3 regions of the Herbaspirillum sp. C9C3 genome follow, and region 2 is predicted to be linked to each of the others. Evidence: predicted binding sites of a transcription regulator. Region 2 holds the regulator's gene; each other region holds the start of a gene.

Region 1 (5,655 bases), on a different contig from region 2:
AGCCGGTCTATGACATCACCTTCGAAAACGTGCAGGCGGGTGAGCGCACCAATCACCTGTTCCGCCTGGCCAATCATCACGGTGCCATCGTCATCGGCACCGGCGACCTGTCCGAGCTGGCGCTGGGCTGGTGTACCTATGGCGTGGGCGACCACATGTCGCACTACAACGTCAACGCCAGCGTGCCCAAGACCTTGATCACCCACCTGGTGCGCTGGGTGGCGGAATCCGGTTCGCTGGAACTGAAACAGCCGGAAGTGCTGATCCACGTCCTCGAAACCGAAATCAGCCCGGAACTGGTGCCGGGTGCCTCGGACGGCGAGCCGGGCCAGCGTACCCAGGACTTCATCGGTCCCTACGAGTTGCAGGACTTCAATCTCTATTACATCCTGCGCTATGGCTTCACGCCGGCCAAGGTGGCTTTCCTGGCGCACAGCGCCTGGCAAGACCGCAGCATCGGCCATTGGCCGGATGGCCTGCATGGTGCGCGCAACCAGTACAGCTTGCCGCAGATCAAGAAAAACCTGGGTATCTTCGTCTATCGCTTCTTCAAGACCAGCCAGTTCAAGCGCTCCTGCGTGCCCAATGCGCCCAAGGTCGGCTCGGGCGGCTCGCTCTCGCCGCGTGGGGATTGGCGCGCACCCAGCGATGGCGAGGCCACCGTCTGGCTCCGGGATCTGGAACGTATTCCCGATCTGGAGGACTGAATCCGGCTTTTTATGGCCCGGCTTGTGCAAGAAGGTTGAAAGCTGGGCACGCCTGATTGACAATGTGCAAGTGGGCAGGACGCCATGGTCTTGCCAGTAAAATAATAATAAATGCTGTATCCGCTATTCAATAGATCGTTGAGATCGTTTCTTTACGACATACCAAGAGAGGAATTGCCATGAAACAAGTGACCGCCATCATCAAACCGTTCAAGCTGGACGAGGTGCGTGAATCCCTCGCCGAAGTCGGCGTCACGGGCCTGACGGTCACCGAAGTGAAAGGCTTCGGTCGCCAGAAGGGCCACACCGAACTCTATCGCGGTGCCGAATACGTGGTCGACTTCCTGCCCAAGGTCAAGATCGAGGTCGTGGTGGACGACAAGGTGGTCGAGCAGGCCGTGGACGCCATCATCAAGGCCGCCCGCACCGGCAAGATCGGCGACGGCAAGATCTTCGTGCAGGAAGTGGAACAGGTGATCCGTATCCGTACCGGCGAAACCGGGCCGGATGCCGTCTGATTCAGGACAGCGCAAGCATCACGAGAGACCGGCCGCTGGCCGGTTTTTTTACGTCCGCAGTGCAAGAAAAAGAGTGTGTCAGGCTGTCCCTCTGCGCTGTCCCGGGCTGCGCCAGATTGACACAGCGTGACAATGATGCTGGCGCGCAAGGCGCTTCCAGAGCAGGTTTGCAGGCTGGCATGCGATTTGCCATCCAGAGGGATGAACCTCCGCCGCGGCCATGATCGCGGCGGGATTTCAACCATAACCCGAACGGAGACGACATGAACCTGGCAGACATCAGCAAACTCGGCGTACGCGACCCCTTCAAGCAACGCTACGACAACTTCATCGGTGGCAAATTCGTGCCCCCGGTCAAGGGCGAATACTTCGAGAACATCAGCCCGGTGATCGGACGCGCCTTCTGTGAAGTGGCCCGCTCCAGCGCCGAAGACGTGGAACTGGCGCTGGACGCCGCCCATGCCGCCAAGAAGAGCTGGGGCAAGACTTCCCCCACCGAGCGCGCCAACATGCTGCTCAAGATCGCCGACCGCATGGAAGCCAACCTGGAGCTGCTGGCCACCGCCGAAACTCTGGACAACGGCAAGCCCATCCGCGAAACCATGGCCGCCGACATCCCGCTGGCCATCGACCACTTCCGTTATTTCGCCGCCGCCGTGCGCACCCAGGAAGGCAGCATCTGCCCCATCGACAACGACACCTATGCCTACCACTTCCATGAGCCGCTGGGTGTGGTCGGCCAGATCATCCCCTGGAACTTCCCCATCCTGATGGCGGTGTGGAAGCTGGCCCCGGCGCTGGCCGCCGGCAACTGCGTAGTCTTGAAGCCGGCCGAGCAGACCCCGGCTTCCATCATGGTCCTGATCGAACTGATCGCTGACCTGATCCCGCCCGGCGTGGTCAACATCGTGCAGGGCTTCGGTGTGGAAGCGGGCAAGCCGCTGGCCTCCAACAAGCGTATCGCCAAGATCGCCTTCACCGGCGAGACCACCACCGGCCGCCTGATCATGCAGTACGCCTCGCAGAACCTGATCCCGGTGACCCTGGAGCTGGGCGGCAAGTCGCCCAACATCTTCTTTGCCGACGTGCTGGACAAGGATGACGAATTCTTCGACAAGGCCCTGGAAGGCTTCGCCATGTTCGCGCTGAACCAGGGCGAAGTCTGCACCTGCCCTTCGCGCGTGCTGGTGCAGGAATCGATCTACGAGCGCTTCATCGAACGCGCCTTGAAGCGCGTGGCCGCCATCAAGCAGGGCAATCCGCTGGACAAGAGCACCATGATCGGCGCGCAAGCCTCGCAGGAGCAGCTGGAAAAGATCCTCTCCTACATCGACATCGGCAAGCAGGAAGGCGCCAAGGTGCTGGCCGGCGGCGGACGTGAAGAACTGGGCGGCGACCTGGCCACGGGCTATTACGTCAAGCCGACGGTGTTTCAGGGCAACAACAAGATGCGCATCTTCCAGGAAGAAATCTTCGGCCCCGTCGTCTCGGTGACCACCTTCAAGGATGAGGAAGAAGCCCTGTCCATCGCCAATGACACCCTCTACGGCCTGGGCGCGGGTCTGTGGACCCGCGATGGCACGCGTGCCTTCCGCATGGGTCGCGAGATCCAGGCTGGTCGCGTATGGACCAATTGCTATCACCTGTATCCGGCGCATGCGGCCTTCGGTGGCTACAAGCAATCCGGCATCGGCCGTGAAAACCACAAGATGATGCTGGACCACTACCAGCAGACCAAGAACCTGCTGGTCAGCTACAGCCCCAAGGCGCTGGGCTTCTTCTGATCGCGTGATCTTCGTTTGACTCCTTGCAGCAAGGCAGCTTCGGCGCCGGTCCGCCTCCCCGCGGCCGGCGCCGCTTTTATGGTAGATCCGACAGGAGAATGGCGATGAAGGCATTGCCCAGGGTAACGGCCACCGAGGCCACGGTGGACTTGCTGCGTCAGTTGAAGAGGCGGCATGGTGAATTGATCTTCTTCCAGTCCGGCGGTTGCTGCGATGGCAGCGCGCCGATGTGCTATCCCGCCGGCGACTTCACGCTGGGCGATACCGATGTGCATCTGGGAGAGATCGATGGCGTGCCGTTCTACATCGGCGCCGACCAGTTCGAATACTGGAAGCATACGCAACTGATCATTGACGTGGTCAATGGCAACGGCGGCATGTTCTCGCTGGAGAACGGCAGCGGCAAGCGCTTCCTGACGCGCTCGCGGCTGTTTACCGATGAGGAATACGACGCGCTGGCGCCGCTCAGTGCCCGCGTGACTTGAAGCGCCGGTAGAGCGTATTGCGCGACACGCCCAGCGCCTTGGCAGCGGCGCTGACGTTGCCGTCATGGGTGTGCAGGGCGCGCTCGATGGCAGCCCATTCGCTGTCGTGCATGGAGAGCGATTTTTCGCGTTTTTCTTCATATGCCATGTGTACCGGCATCTCGCAAGCCGCCTGCACGGGCGCCGCCTCTTCCAGAAAGTCATCTGGCAGGTGTTCCACCCCTATCCAGGCCTGGCCCTCGGCCATGGCCAGGGAGGTGCGGATCAGGTTGGAGAGCTGCCGCAGATTGCCCGGCCAGCGGCTGGCCTGCAGCAGGGCCAGGGCCTGGGTATCGAAGCGCGGCGCGTCGGCGCCGCCTTCCTGCTCCAGAATGCGCTCGATCAGGCCGACCAGGTCGCTGCGTTCGCGCAGAGCTGGCAGCTTCACCTGCAAGCCGTTGATACGGTAGTACAGGTCTTCGCGGAAGGCATGACGCGCGGCCATTTCGCGCAGTGGCTGGTTGGTGGCGCACACCAGCGCGAAGTCCACCGGGATGACGCGCTGGCTGCCCAGGGGCGTCACCGCGCGTTCCTGCAAGACCCGCAGCAGGCGGCCTTGCAGGGCCAGCGGCATGTCGCCGATCTCATCGAGGAAGAGGGTGCCGCCCTGGGCCTGGGCGATCTTGCCCAGCGCTCCCTTGCGACGCGCACCGGTGAAAGCGCCGTCTTCATAGCCGAACAGTTCGGCCTCGATCAGATTCTCCGGAATGGCCGAGCAATTCACGGCCACGAAAGGCGCTGCGCCTGTCCGGGTTTGCGTGGCCCGGAAGCGCGCGCTCTCGCGGTGGATGGCCTGAGCCAGCCATTCCTTGCCGGTACCGGTCTCGCCGGTGATGAGGATGGGAATATCGCGGTCGATGACCTTGCGCAACTTGGCGATGAGGGCGCTCATGCGAGCGTCGCCGGTATCGAGTGCCTGCAGGCCGGGACGCGGCGGGCCTGCATGAGGCCGTGCTACGGGCGCCGGGCGGGCGGCGGGGATCGTGTGCGGCGTATCGATGATGGCTTCGCGCGCATTCTGGAAATGCTGGTCGCGCAGCCGCAGTTCGGCCCGTCCATGGATGCGGATGCCGTTGTGCAGGCACAGCTCCAGCAAGCCCGGGGCGGCCTTGCGATGGTGCTCGAACAGCAGCGACAGCGGTACCCCGAAGAGCGATGCGAAGGTATGCGATTGCAGCGCCGCCAGCGTCAGCCCCAACTGGAACTGCGCACTGCGGTTGGCCGCCAGGAAGCGTCCGCCCGGGGTGAAGCTGACGATGCCTTCGACCAGCGTGCCGACGAATTCGGCACGGCTGTGGAAGTGCAGGGTGATGCAATCGGGGAAGCTGCCGGCCAGCAGGTGGTTTTCTATCATCTGCGCCGACATGCGTACCAGCGCCATGGTGTGCTTGTGGAAGCTGCCGCATTCGCCGGAGACGTCCAGCACCCCCAGCACCTGGCCGCGATGGTCGAAGATGGGGGCGGCTGAACAGGTCAGGAAACGGTTGGCATCCAGATAGTGCTGCTGGGCATGTACGGTGGTCGGCTTCTGCTCGAACAGGGCCGTACCGATGGCATTGGTGCCACGCAATTGTTCCGACCAGCATCCACCCGGACCCAGCGCCACGCGGTCGGCCTTGGCCAGGAAATCGCTGTCGCCCAGGGTGTGCAGGATGGTACCTTCGGCGTCCGACAGGATCACCATGCTGTGGGTATTGCGGATCTGGTCGTAGAGGGTTTCCATGACCGGGCGGGCGTGGCCGGAGAGGGCCTGGTTGGCTTCCAGCGTCTGTGCCAGGTCGGCGCGCGAGAGCGCGTCCAAGTCGGGCCGCTGGCCGCGCGTGATGCCGTAGGACGAGCTGCGCTGGTGCGAGCGTTCGATAGCCTGCAGATCCAGCAGCGCATCGGCGCCGGACTGCACCAGGGGCGAGGCGCCCAGCAATGCACCGGCAGCGCGCCGGTTTGCCTGGTATTGCATCCTTGTCTCCTTGGGACCTCGGGTGGTCCTTGTTCCCCCTTTGTGGTCGCTTTCTTCGCTGATGGGAAGCTGAGGGTGAACAAGCATAACCGATTAATGCGGCACCCGGACAAATTGAAACAGCATTTGCAGTGCGCCCCAAGTGAAGGCAAAATACTGTTCATA
Region 2 (5,655 bases):
AGCCCCTGTCTTCCACGGTATGAAGCGTGAGAGGCAACAGATGAATGCCGGGCCGCCGGATTGAAAATCTCTCATCTGGCGCGACCCCGTGTTTGCTATAGTGAAAACCGCCCGTGCATCACGGGCGGTTTTTTATTGCGCCGTGATGCGCATCGTCCATGACATACCGTGAGTGAGGAGTACACACGATGGCTGCACCCAAACGTATTGCGCTGGTGACCGGCGCAGGTTCCGGCATCGGCCGGCAGATCACCCTGGCGCTGCTGCGCGAAGGCTATGGCGTGACGCTGGCCGGACGTCGCCAGGAGGCGCTGGAAGAGACGGTCAGGCTGGCCGCTGAACACGCTGCCCATGCGCTGGTGGTGGCGGCCGACGTGACCGATCCGGCGTCGGTGAAGCAGCTCTTCGCCAGGACGCGCGAACGCTTCGGGCGGCTGGACATGCTGTTCAACAATGCCGGCATCTTCGCCCCGCCGGTGTCGCTGGAAGAACTGAGCGTGGAGCAGTGGAAGGCGGCGGTGGACATCAACCTGACCGGGGTTTTCCTTTGCACCCAGGAAGCCTTCCGCATCATGAAGGAGCAGTCGCCGCGCGGTGGCCGCATCATCAACAATGGTTCGATTTCGGCGCATGCACCGCGTCCGTTCTCGGCATCCTATACCGCGACCAAGCACGCCATCACGGGTCTGACCAAGGCCACCTCGCTGGATGGCCGCGCCTATGACATCGCCTGTGGCCAGATCGATATCGGCAATGCCTCCACCGACATGACCACCCTGATGAAGAAGGGGACGCTGCAGGCCGACGGCTCCACCAAGGTCGAGCCGACCATGGATGCCGAACACGTGGCCCGGGCCATCCTCTACATGGACAGCCTGCCGCTGGAGGCCAATGTGCAGTTCATGACCGTGATGGCGACCAAGATGCCCTATATCGGGCGGGGTTGAGCCGGCTTTCCTTTGCCAGATGAAGAAATGGCCGCAGTGATGAGCTGCGGCCATTTTTCTGAAGCGGTGAAAGGCTTGATCCTCTAGCCGATGAACAGCGCAGGACCCACGCCAATCTGAGATATTTGCAATCCGGCGTCGGAAGAGATGTTGCGGGACACGAAGAGCGTCAGCCCGGATTGCCCTTCATGCCCTGCCACTCCGGCGTCAACTGCATGGAAATCCCGAACATGTCCAGCACGCGCCCCAGCGTGTGATCCACCATTTCTTCCATGGACGCAGGGCGCTGGTAGAAGCCGGGCAGGGGCGGGAAGATCACGCCGCCCATTTCCGTGACCGACGTCATGTTGCGCAGATGGGCCAGATTGAACGGGGTCTCGCGCACCATCAGCACCAGTCGGCGGCGTTCCTTGAGCACCACATCGGCTGCACGGGTGATGAGATTGTCGGAGAGGCCATGCGCCACGGCGGCCAGGGTCTTCATCGAACAGGGCGCCACCACCATGCCGGCAGAGGCGAACGAGCCACTGGCGATGCACGCGCCGACATCGCGCACGTTGTGCACCACATCGGCCAGCGCTTCCACATCCTTGCGCCGCATGTCCAGTTCCTGGTGCAGATTGAGCACGCCGGCTTCGGAGACCATCAGATGCGTCTCGACCTGACCATGCTTGCGCAGGTGTTCCAGCAGCCGGACACCATAGATGGCCCCGGTGGCCCCGGTGATCGCAACGATCAGGCGCTGGCGGGGCTGACTGGAAGAAGCACTCATGCGCGCTCTACGGGGCAGGGCAGACTCAGCCCTTGATCAGGGTCTGCAGCTCGCCCGAGGCGTACATCTCGCTCATGATGTCGGAGCCACCGACGAATTCACCCTTCACGTACAGCTGGGGAATGGTCGGCCAGTTCGAGTATTCCTTGATGCCCTGGCGCACGTCGGGGCTTTCCAGCACGTTGACGGTGACGATGTTCTCGGCGCCGCTGGCCTTGAGCAGCTGGATGGCCTTGCCGGAAAAGCCGCATTGCGGGAACTGTGCAGTGCCCTTCATGAACAGCACCACAGGGTTTTGGGTCACGGTTTCTTTGATCCAGGATTGGACGTCGCTCATGGCTGTGCCTTTAAAAATGGGATTGCCCGACATTATAGGGAAAAGCCGGCAGGCGCGTTGAAATCGGCAGCACGCCATTCGTCCGTCCGAGCCGGCGGGAAATTGCATCAAGGAAATGATTTATACCGTATGCAGTTTCCTCTGGGCAGTAGATGAGGGTGCTGCGCAAGACATTCAAGCAGAGCGGTGAACAATGTTGACTGCCGGGTTTGCCGGGCAGTCGCCCTGCGTAATGATTTATATGTTTTTCACAGGCATCGACAGATGCTGTGGCCCCAATGAAAAAGGGCGCTTGCGCGCCCCTTCCTCGTGAAATCCGGCTGGCTTTCTCAGCAGCCCTGCAGGCTGCGAGGTGGCTTGCCGTTGGTGTCCTGGCTTATGCCGCTCCGGCTACCGCATCCTCGGGCGTGTCGTCCGGCAGGCGCTTGGCAATGGAGTGATGCTCCTGCAACTTGTCCTTGTGCTTGATGACCTGGCGATCGAGCTTGTCGATCAGGGTGTCAATGGCAGCGTAGAGGTCGTGTGCGATGCTTTCCGCATGTAGATCCTTCCCCTTGATGTGGACGTTGATTTCCGCTTTTTGGCGCTTTTCCTTTTCTGTGAGTTTATCTACGCTCAGGATCACGCTGACGTCGATCACGTTGTCGAAATGGCGCTTGATACGCGAGAGCTTGCTTTGCACGTATTCCCGGATGGCGGGGGTCAGTTCGAGGTGGTGTCCACTGATGGTCAGATTCATACAAGACTCCTATCGTGAAGTCACTGGAGGTTCGTGCAATCGATCCTGCTGCAGCTGTACCACGGGCACGGTCTTCGTGTCGGATGGCGTGGGCATCAGTCGGGATGCTTGCCTGAACACAGCAACGGTACTGCAGAAAAACTGAGGAAAAACTCAGAGGGACTTGCGGAGATTGACTGGCGGAATCTTCAACACTTCGCGGTATTTGGCGACTGTGCGTCGCGCGACCACCATGCCTTGTTCTGCCAGCATATCCGCAATCTTGCTATCGGATAATGGGGTCTGCGGGTTTTCGGCTCCTATCAACTGTTTGATCAGCGCCCGTATCGCGGTGGAGGAAGCTTCGCCTCCGGTTTCAGTCGCGACGTGGCTACCGAAGAAGTATTTCAACTCAAACATACCATGCGGAGTGAGCATGTATTTCTGAGTCGTCACGCGAGAGATGGTGCTCTCGTGTAGACCCAGTGTATCAGCAATTTCACGCAGCACAAGGGGGCGCATGGCCACTGCACCATGGGAAAAGAAGTTTCTTTGACGTTCCACAATAGCCTGCGCGACGCGCAAAATCGTATCGAAACGTTGCCGCATGTTCTTGATGAGCCACTTGGCTTCCTGCAACTGCGAGGACAGCGAACCTTCGCCCTTGGCCTGCTTCAAGGCACTGGCGTACATCGCATTGACGCGCAGCTTGGGCATGACCTCATGGTTGAGCATGACCTGCCAGCCGTTCTTTGTCTGCTTGACAATCACGTCCGGCACCACGTAGTCCGAGGCGTCACGCGCGAATTCGGCACCCGGATGCGGACGGCACTGGCGGATCACGGCCTGGGCTTCACGCAGGTCTTCGTCGTCACAATCGAGGGCCTTCTTGATCTTGTTGAAGTCGCGCTGGGCGAACAGCGGCAGGTAATCCTCAACGATCCTCAGCGCCAGCTTGCGCGTGACAAAGGGGATCTTGGGCAGGCGGCGGATCTGCAAGGCCAGGCATTCGCCGGCACTGCGCGCGCCCACGCCGGCCGGGTCCAGGCTCTGCAGCAGCTTGAGCGAAATCGACAGCTCTTCCATGTCGATACCCAGCTCTTCAGGCAGGCGCGCGAGGATGTCCTCCAGCGGTTCTTCCAGATAGCCGCTCTCGTCGAGCGCATCGGTGAGCAGTTCCAGCAGCGCACGATCGCGCAGGGTGCGCGCAGTCACGCGGATCTGTTCCAGCAGGTGTTCGCGCAGGGTCAGTTCATGGGCTTCCAGCTGCGGGCGGGCATCGTCGTCATCGGGTGACTTGCCGCTGCGGGCGACGTCATCGAAGCTCCAGTCGGCATCACCGGTGACACCGGTGTCCGGATTGTTGTCCTGGTACTCGAAGCTGGAATCGCCATCGCTGGCAGCGGGCGTCGCTTCGCCGCTGTTTTCATGAGGGGTGTCGGCCACGCCACTGGAAGGCGAACTGGAGACGGCACCGTCGGCCAGCAGACGCACCGAATTGTCGAGAGCGTCATCGAGACGCTCCAGCAGGGGATTGTCGGAGAGGATCTGTTCCAGTTCCTGGTGCAGTTCCAGCGTCGACAGTTGCAGCAGCCTGATCGACTGCTGCAGTTGCGGCGTCAATGCGAGGTGCTGCGAGGTACGTAACTGGAGCGACTGTTTCATCTGTCTTTCTGAAAGCGGCGTGGCCCGCGGGTTGCTGTGCCTGTCGTTGCGTGATGCCTGGGTGTCGGTGATGCTCGATACGTAGGGCGACTGTGCTGCTTACATGCGGAAGTGCTCGCCCAGATAGACGCGGCGTACCGACTCGTTGGCAATGATCTCTTCCGGATTGCCGCTGGCCAGCACCGTGCCCTGGTTGATGATGTAGGCGCGATCGCAGATGCCCAGCGTCTCGCGCACGTTGTGGTCGGTGATGAGCACGCCGATGCCGCGCTCCTTGAGGAAGCGCACGATACGCTGGATCTCGATCACCGCAATCGGGTCGATACCGGCAAACGGTTCATCGAGCAGCACGAAGCGCGGATCGGTGGCCAGCGCGCGAGCGATCTCGACGCGTCGGCGCTCACCGCCCGACAGTGACAGGGCCTGGCTTTCGCGCAGCTTTTCGATCTGCAGTTCGTGCAGCAGGTTGTTGAGGCGGCCCTCGATTTCATCGCGCGAGAGCGGCTTGCCGTCTTCCTGGCGCAGCTCCAGCACGGCGCGGATGTTGTCTTCCACCGTCAGCTTGCGAAACACCGAGGCTTCCTGCGGCAGGTAGGACAGGCCCATGGTGGCGCGCTTGTGAATGGGCATGCGCGAAATGGGCGCGCCATCCAGGTCGATCTCGCCGCCATCGGAGGGTACCAGCCCCACGATCATGTAGAACGAGGTGGTCTTGCCGGCACCATTGGGGCCGAGCAGGCCGACCACTTCGCCGCTGCGCACTTCCATCGAGACATCGCGCACCACCTGGCGCGCGCCGTAACTTTTCTTCAGGCCGCGAACGACCAGCGAACTGGCTACCATCCTTACTGGTCCTTTCCGTTCTGACGACGCGCTGCCGGCTGGGCCGGTGCTGCGGGCTGGGCGTCCGTGGCCGGCGGCGGGTTCTTGGGCTGGATCACGGCCGTGATGCGGCCCGCGCCCGGCTTGCTCTGGCCGCTGGCAGTGTTGTTGACCGAATAGAATTCGGCGCGGCTGTCATAGGAAATGAATTCGCCGTTGACTTCATCGGTGATGCGGTCGCCGTCCATGCGCTGGATGTGGGCGCGCTGGAACAGCTTGGACACTTCCGTCTGCTCCGAATACTCGATGCGCTCGGCCTGGCCTTCGATCCACAGATTGGGGCCGCCGTCACGCTTCTGGCGGAAGGTTGCCAGCGCACCAGGCGCGGCATACA
Region 3 (5,655 bases), on a different contig from region 2:
GGGAAGATGTCGGCCAGCAGTGCCGGCATCGCGGCGAAATACATGGTCATGAGCACACCGATGACGGTCTGCAGCAACAGCAGTTGCAGGAAGCCCGGCGAGTGGGTCAGGAACACGAACATCGGATAGGTCAGCACGATGTAGAGCGCGCTGCTGGTGATCATGAAGGGGGTACGACCGATCTTGTCGGAGAGCTTGCCCACCAGTGGCGAGCCGATGAACATGATCAGGCCGGCCACCGACATCGCGGCAAACGAGGACCAGGCCGGCAGCCCCAGCTGCTTGACGGCATAGGTGGGGATGTACAGCGACAGGTACACCGAGACGGTGGCCATGATGACGCTGCCGGTACCGATCAGCAGGCGCATCTTCTGGTGGGTGAAGGTGTCGCGCAGGGGCGCGTCGGTCTTCTCGCTGGATTCCTTGAATTCGGGCGCTTCATCCAGGTGACGACGGATGTAGATGCCGGCCGGGGCGATCAGTAGACCGAAGATGAAGGGTACGCGCCAGCCCCAGGAGGACAACTGCTCGGGTGTGAGCATGTTGTTGAGCACGGCGCCGAAGATGGCGGCCAGCAGCAGGCTGATGCCCTGGCTGGCCACCTGCCAGCTGGAGAAGAAGCCGCGACGGTGCGGTGCGTGTTCCACCAGGAAGGCGGTGGAGCTGCCGAACTCGCCACCGGCGGAGAAGCCCTGGATCATCTTGCCCAGTGCGATGCCGGCCGGTGCCAGCATGCCGATGCTGGCATAGCTGGGCATGAATGCGATCATGGCGGTGCCCACCGTCATGAGCATGATGGACAGCATCAGCGCGGCCTTGCGACCGGCGCGGTCGGAGTACGCACCCAGCACCACTGCACCCAGCGGACGCATGAAGAAGGACACGCCGAAGGTGGCGAAGGTCAGCAGCAGCGAGACGTTGTCATCCCCGGTGGGGAAGAACTGCTTGGCGATGACTACCGCGAAGGCGCCATAGATAAGGATGTCGAACCATTCGAGCGCATTGCCGATGGAGGACGAGATGATCGCACGCCGCGCTTGCGGATGCGTGGTGCCGGCGCCAGGCGCCGCGGTATTGCTGGTCATGGAGACTCCCTGATGGATACGTGGATGGAGGAGCAGCACGCCGTTCCGACCCTGGCGGGGCAGACGGCTGCCTGGCTGTATATGGATGGTTGTGGGCTCCGCGTGACGGCCGCAGCCGTTACAGCGGGCGAGCATAGGCGGGGCGATGCGGCACTGTCAAGGCGCAGTGCGGGGGATTATCAGGAGGCAGGACATGGGCGCGATTCTGCGAAATCATTTTCTCGTTTCGCTGACCCGAAGCTCACTGCCGTGCTGACGTTTCGACCTCCTCGACCTCCTTGAGCTTGCGCCACAAGGTCGTGCGACTGATGCCCAGGTGACGCGCGGCCGCGGCGCGGTTGCCACGGAAGCGGCGCAGTGCGGCGTGGATGGCGTCGGTGTCGGGGGCGTGGTCAGTGGTGGTCAGGGCATGAGAGGGCGGCGTCTGTGCAGCGTCCATGATCAGCGGCTGCGCTGCTGTGGCCAGCTCCGGTGCGACCCGCTGTATCAGCGTCGCCGTCAGTGCCTGCAAGGGTTCTGCAGCCAGGAACAGCGCCAGTCGCTCCATCAGGTTACGCAGTTCGCGCACATTGCCCGGCCAGTCATAGGCGCACAGCAGCGGCGCACAGCGCAGGATTTCCGCGCCCAGATTGGCATGCGGGCGCGCATCGAGTGCGGCCAGCGCATGTTTGAGATGCCATTCGGCCAGCGCCGCAATGTCTTCACGGCGCGCGCGCAAGGGCGGCAGTTGCAGGCGCAGCACGCTCAGGCGGTAATACAGGTCGGCGCGAAAACGGCCTTCCCGCACCCGCGCTTCCAGGTCGCAATGGGTGGCACTGATGATGCGCACCTGGACCGCAATGGGCCGCGTACCCCCCACGCGCACCACCTCGCGCTCCTCCAGCACGCGCAGCAGTCGCGTCTGCAGCGGCAGCGGCATCTCGCCGATTTCATCGAGCAGCAGGGTGCCGCGATGTGCGGCCTCAAACACACCGGCGCGTCCGCCACGGCGGGAACCGGTGAAAGCGCCTTCCTCGTAGCCGAACAGTTCGGATTCCAGCAGCGATTCGGCCAGCGCCCCGCAATTGATGGCCACGAACGGATGCGCGGCCTGGGTCTTGCCCTGCATGCGCGGATGGGCGCGGTGAATGGCCTGGGCCGCCAGTTCCTTGCCGCTGCCGGTCTCGCCCTGGATCAGTACATTGGCCGGCGAACGTGCAAACAGCGTAATGGACTGGCGCACCGCTTCCATGACCGCCGAGTCGCCGCGCAAGTCCTTGAGGTGATGCCGTGCGCGCAGACTGTCTGCCACCGACAGGCTGGGGCCGCGCGAGCTTTCCAGTTGCGTCAGGCGTGCCAGTTCCAGCGCATCTTCAAAGGCCTGGCGCACCGTGGCCGAGGAGTAGAGGAAGATGCCCTGCATGCCCGCTTCCTCGGCCAGGTCGGTGATGAGCCCGGCCCCGACCACCGCCTGCACGCCGCCAGCTTTCAGTTCCTGTACCACGGCGCGCGCATCTTCCTCGGTGGCATAGGTGCGCTGGGCAATGTCCAGTCCGAACATCTGCTGGAACTCGCTCAGGGCCGGCATCGCCTCCTGATAGGTGACCAGCCCGATGCGCGCGCTGATCTGCCGCGCGCGGGCCAGCGCCTGCATCACGTCGAAACCGCTGGCGCGCGCCACCACCACCGGTACCGGCAGGCGGCTCTTGAGATAGGCACCATTGGAACCGGCCGAGATCACCACATCGCAACGCTCGCTGGCCAGGCGCTCGCGGATGGCGCGTACGGCCTCGTCGAAACCGAGATGAATGGGCTCGATGTCGGCCACGCCGTCGAATTCCAGCGTGATGTCGCGGAAGAGTTCGGACAGGCGCGACACGGACACGGTCCAGATCACGGGTTTGTCGGCCAGGCGATCAGCAGGGGCAGGGCGTTTCATGGTGGGCGTTCAGTGTGTTTCGGTGAAACGTCAATGTAACACTGATGAAACATGGATGCTTGTGCCAGATCAAGCTGGCAGCTCCGGCGCAAGCCCGGGGCGAGCCCGCCCCGTCCGGTGGCGAGCCTTGTTTGACGGGGGTTTCAGGAGATATGAAGGTTTCTTCGGGGCCCTTGCCATCGGATGCTGCACTGCGATGGCACGGCCGTTGCAATGGTGAACGCAAATGTCGCAGGACGGGTGTGCCTCACGTCCGCCTGTCGCTTTACGCAGTCAAGCAGTGACGCAGTTGGTCCAGACTTTCCGCATTCCAACCTCATCGAGAAGGTGTCCACCATGGCTCTCCATTCCGCAGGCGCAGCGTTCCGCCAGGCCGTCCAGGAAGAATCCCCCTTGCAAGTCATCGGCGCGATCAACGCCAACCACGCCCTGCTGGCCAAGCGCGCCGGTTTCCGCGCGATCTATCTGTCCGGCGGCGGCGTGGCGGCGGGTTCGCTGGGCTTGCCTGACCTGGGCATTTCCAATCTGGACGACGTGCTCACCGACGTGCGCCGCATCACCGACGTGTGCGACCTGCCGCTGCTGGTGGATGTGGATACCGGCTTCGGTGCCTCGGCCTTCAACGTGGCGCGGACCGTCAAGTCCATGATCAAGTTCGGCGCCGCCGCCATGCACATCGAAGACCAAGTCGGCGCCAAGCGCTGCGGCCATCGTCCCGGCAAGGAAATCGTCAGCAAGCAGGAAATGGTAGACCGCATCAAAGCCGCCGTGGATGCCCGCACCGACGAGAACTTCGTCATCATGGCGCGCACCGATGCGCTGGCCGTGGAAGGGCTGGATGCCGCCATCGAGCGCGCCGTGGCCTGCGTCGAGGCCGGTGCCGACATGATCTTCCCGGAAGCCATCACCGACCTGGCCATGTACAAGCAGTTCGCCAATGCGGTGAAGGTACCGATCCTGGCCAACATCACCGAGTTCGGTTCGACTCCGCTGTTCACGGTGGACGAACTCAGGGATGCCGACGTGGGGCTGGTGCTCTATCCGCTGTCGGCCTTCCGCGCCATGAACAAGGCCGCTGAAAACGTCTACCAGGCGATCCGCCGCGATGGTACGCAGAAGAACGTGGTCGATACCATGCAGACCCGCATGGAACTCTATGACCGCATCGATTACCACAGCTACGAACAGCGCCTCGATGCGCTGTTTGCCCAGCAGAAGAACAAGTAAGCCCCTTCCGACAAAGCATTGTCACCCCATACCGAATACGAGGAGAACACGATGAGCGAACAACAAGCCGCAGGTTTCAAGCCCAAGAAGTCCGTTGCCCTCTCCGGCGTGACTGCCGGCAACACCGCCCTGTGCACCGTCGGCAAGACCGGCAATGACCTGCACTATCGCGGTTACGACATTCTCGACGTGGCCGATAGCTGCGAGTTCGAGGAAATCGCCCACCTGCTGGTGCACGGCAAGCTGCCGACGGCTGCCGAACTGCGCGCCTACAAGGCCAAGCTGAAGGCCCTGCGCGGCCTGCCGGCCAACGTCAAGGCAGCGCTGGAATGGTTGCCGGCCGCCTCGCATCCGATGGACGTGATGCGTACCGGCGTCTCCGCGCTGGGCTGCGTGCTGCCGGAGAAGGATGACCACAACACCCCCGGTGCGCGCGACATCGCCGATCGCCTGATGGCTTCGCTGGGTTCGATGCTGCTGTACTGGTACCACTACAGCCACAACGGCAACCGTATCGAGGTCGAGACCGACGACGATTCCATCGGTGCCCATTTCCTGCACCTGCTGCATGGCGAGAAGCCCTCGGCGGCCTGGGAGAAGGCCATGCACACCTCACTGATCCTGTATGCGGAACACGAATTCAATGCCTCCACCTTCACCGGTCGCGTCATCGCCGGCACCGGTTCGGACATGTATTCGGCCATCACCGGCGCCATCGGCGCCCTGCGCGGCCCCAAGCATGGCGGCGCCAATGAAGTGGCCTTCGAGATCCAGAAGCGCTATGACAATCCGGACGAGGCCGAGGCCGATATCCGCCGTCGCGTCGAGAACAAGGAAGTGGTGATCGGTTTCGGTCACCCGGTCTATACCATCTCCGACCCGCGCAACAAGGTCATCAAGGAAGTGGCACGCAAGCTCTCCAAGGAAGCCGGTTCGACCAAGATGTTCGACATCGCCGAGCGTCTGGAGACGGTCATGTGGGACATCAAGAAGATGTTCCCCAACCTGGACTGGTTCTCGGCCGTGTCCTACCACATGATGGGCGTGCCCACCGCGATGTTTACGCCGCTCTTCGTCATTGCCCGTACCTCGGGCTGGGCGGCGCACATCATCGAGCAGCGCATCGACAACAAGATCATCCGCCCCTCGGCCAACTACGTGGGACCGGAAGATCTGAAGTTCGTGCCGATCGGCAAGCGCAAGTAAGGCTGGCAGGTACAGCGGCGCAAGGAGCAAGGAGCAAGGAGCAAGGAGCAAGGAGCAAGGAGCAAGGAGCAAGAGAGGGAGAGGGAGCAGCAAGAAGAAGGGAGCGGCGGCCGGCGTGTGCCGGTCGCCCCATTCCCCGGCGAAGGAGACGGGGCGGGCCGACCCGGGCGATCAGGCCGATTTGTAACAAGCGTTACATATGGTCGAGTCAGTCGCAAT

What was found. Region 2 encodes sigma-54, which starts transcription at its own class of promoters, with help from an activator protein. Its sites were predicted from a motif close to TGGCANGNAANCTGCTTT; they were not measured.
Region 1: a site for sigma-54 is predicted at 1,401-1,418, ahead of adh (aldehyde dehydrogenase). Genes of this name have one in related genera too.
Region 3: a site for sigma-54 is predicted at 3,201-3,218, ahead of prpB (methylisocitrate lyase). Genes of this name have one in related genera too.

What each region holds. Positions count from the first base shown of each region.
Region 1 is NZ_JABFMQ010000001.1:39,338-44,992, forward strand. It holds gene HNO82_RS00170 (NAD(+) synthase) at 1-707, shown strand, start outside; gene HNO82_RS00175 (P-II family nitrogen regulator) at 887-1,225, shown strand; gene adh (aldehyde dehydrogenase) at 1,489-3,009, shown strand; gene HNO82_RS00185 (DUF779 domain-containing protein) at 3,114-3,494, shown strand; gene HNO82_RS00190 (sigma-54-dependent Fis family transcriptional regulator) at 3,475-5,490, opposite strand.
Region 2 is NZ_JABFMQ010000017.1:80,303-85,957, reverse strand. It holds gene mdeB (alpha-ketoglutarate dehydrogenase) at 1-23, shown strand, start outside; gene HNO82_RS16050 (SDR family oxidoreductase) at 189-947, shown strand; gene HNO82_RS16045 (UbiX family flavin prenyltransferase) at 1,117-1,719, opposite strand; gene grxD (Grx4 family monothiol glutaredoxin) at 1,745-2,056, opposite strand; gene hpf (ribosome hibernation-promoting factor, HPF/YfiA family) at 2,433-2,795, opposite strand; gene HNO82_RS16030 (RNA polymerase factor sigma-54) at 2,949-4,439, opposite strand; gene lptB (LPS export ABC transporter ATP-binding protein) at 4,539-5,282, opposite strand; gene lptA (lipopolysaccharide transport periplasmic protein LptA) at 5,285-5,655, opposite strand, start outside.
Region 3 is NZ_JABFMQ010000008.1:137,392-143,046, forward strand. It holds gene HNO82_RS10445 (MFS transporter) at 1-1,085, opposite strand, end outside; gene prpR (propionate catabolism operon regulatory protein PrpR) at 1,327-3,003, opposite strand; gene prpB (methylisocitrate lyase) at 3,340-4,230, shown strand; gene prpC (bifunctional 2-methylcitrate synthase/citrate synthase) at 4,282-5,436, shown strand.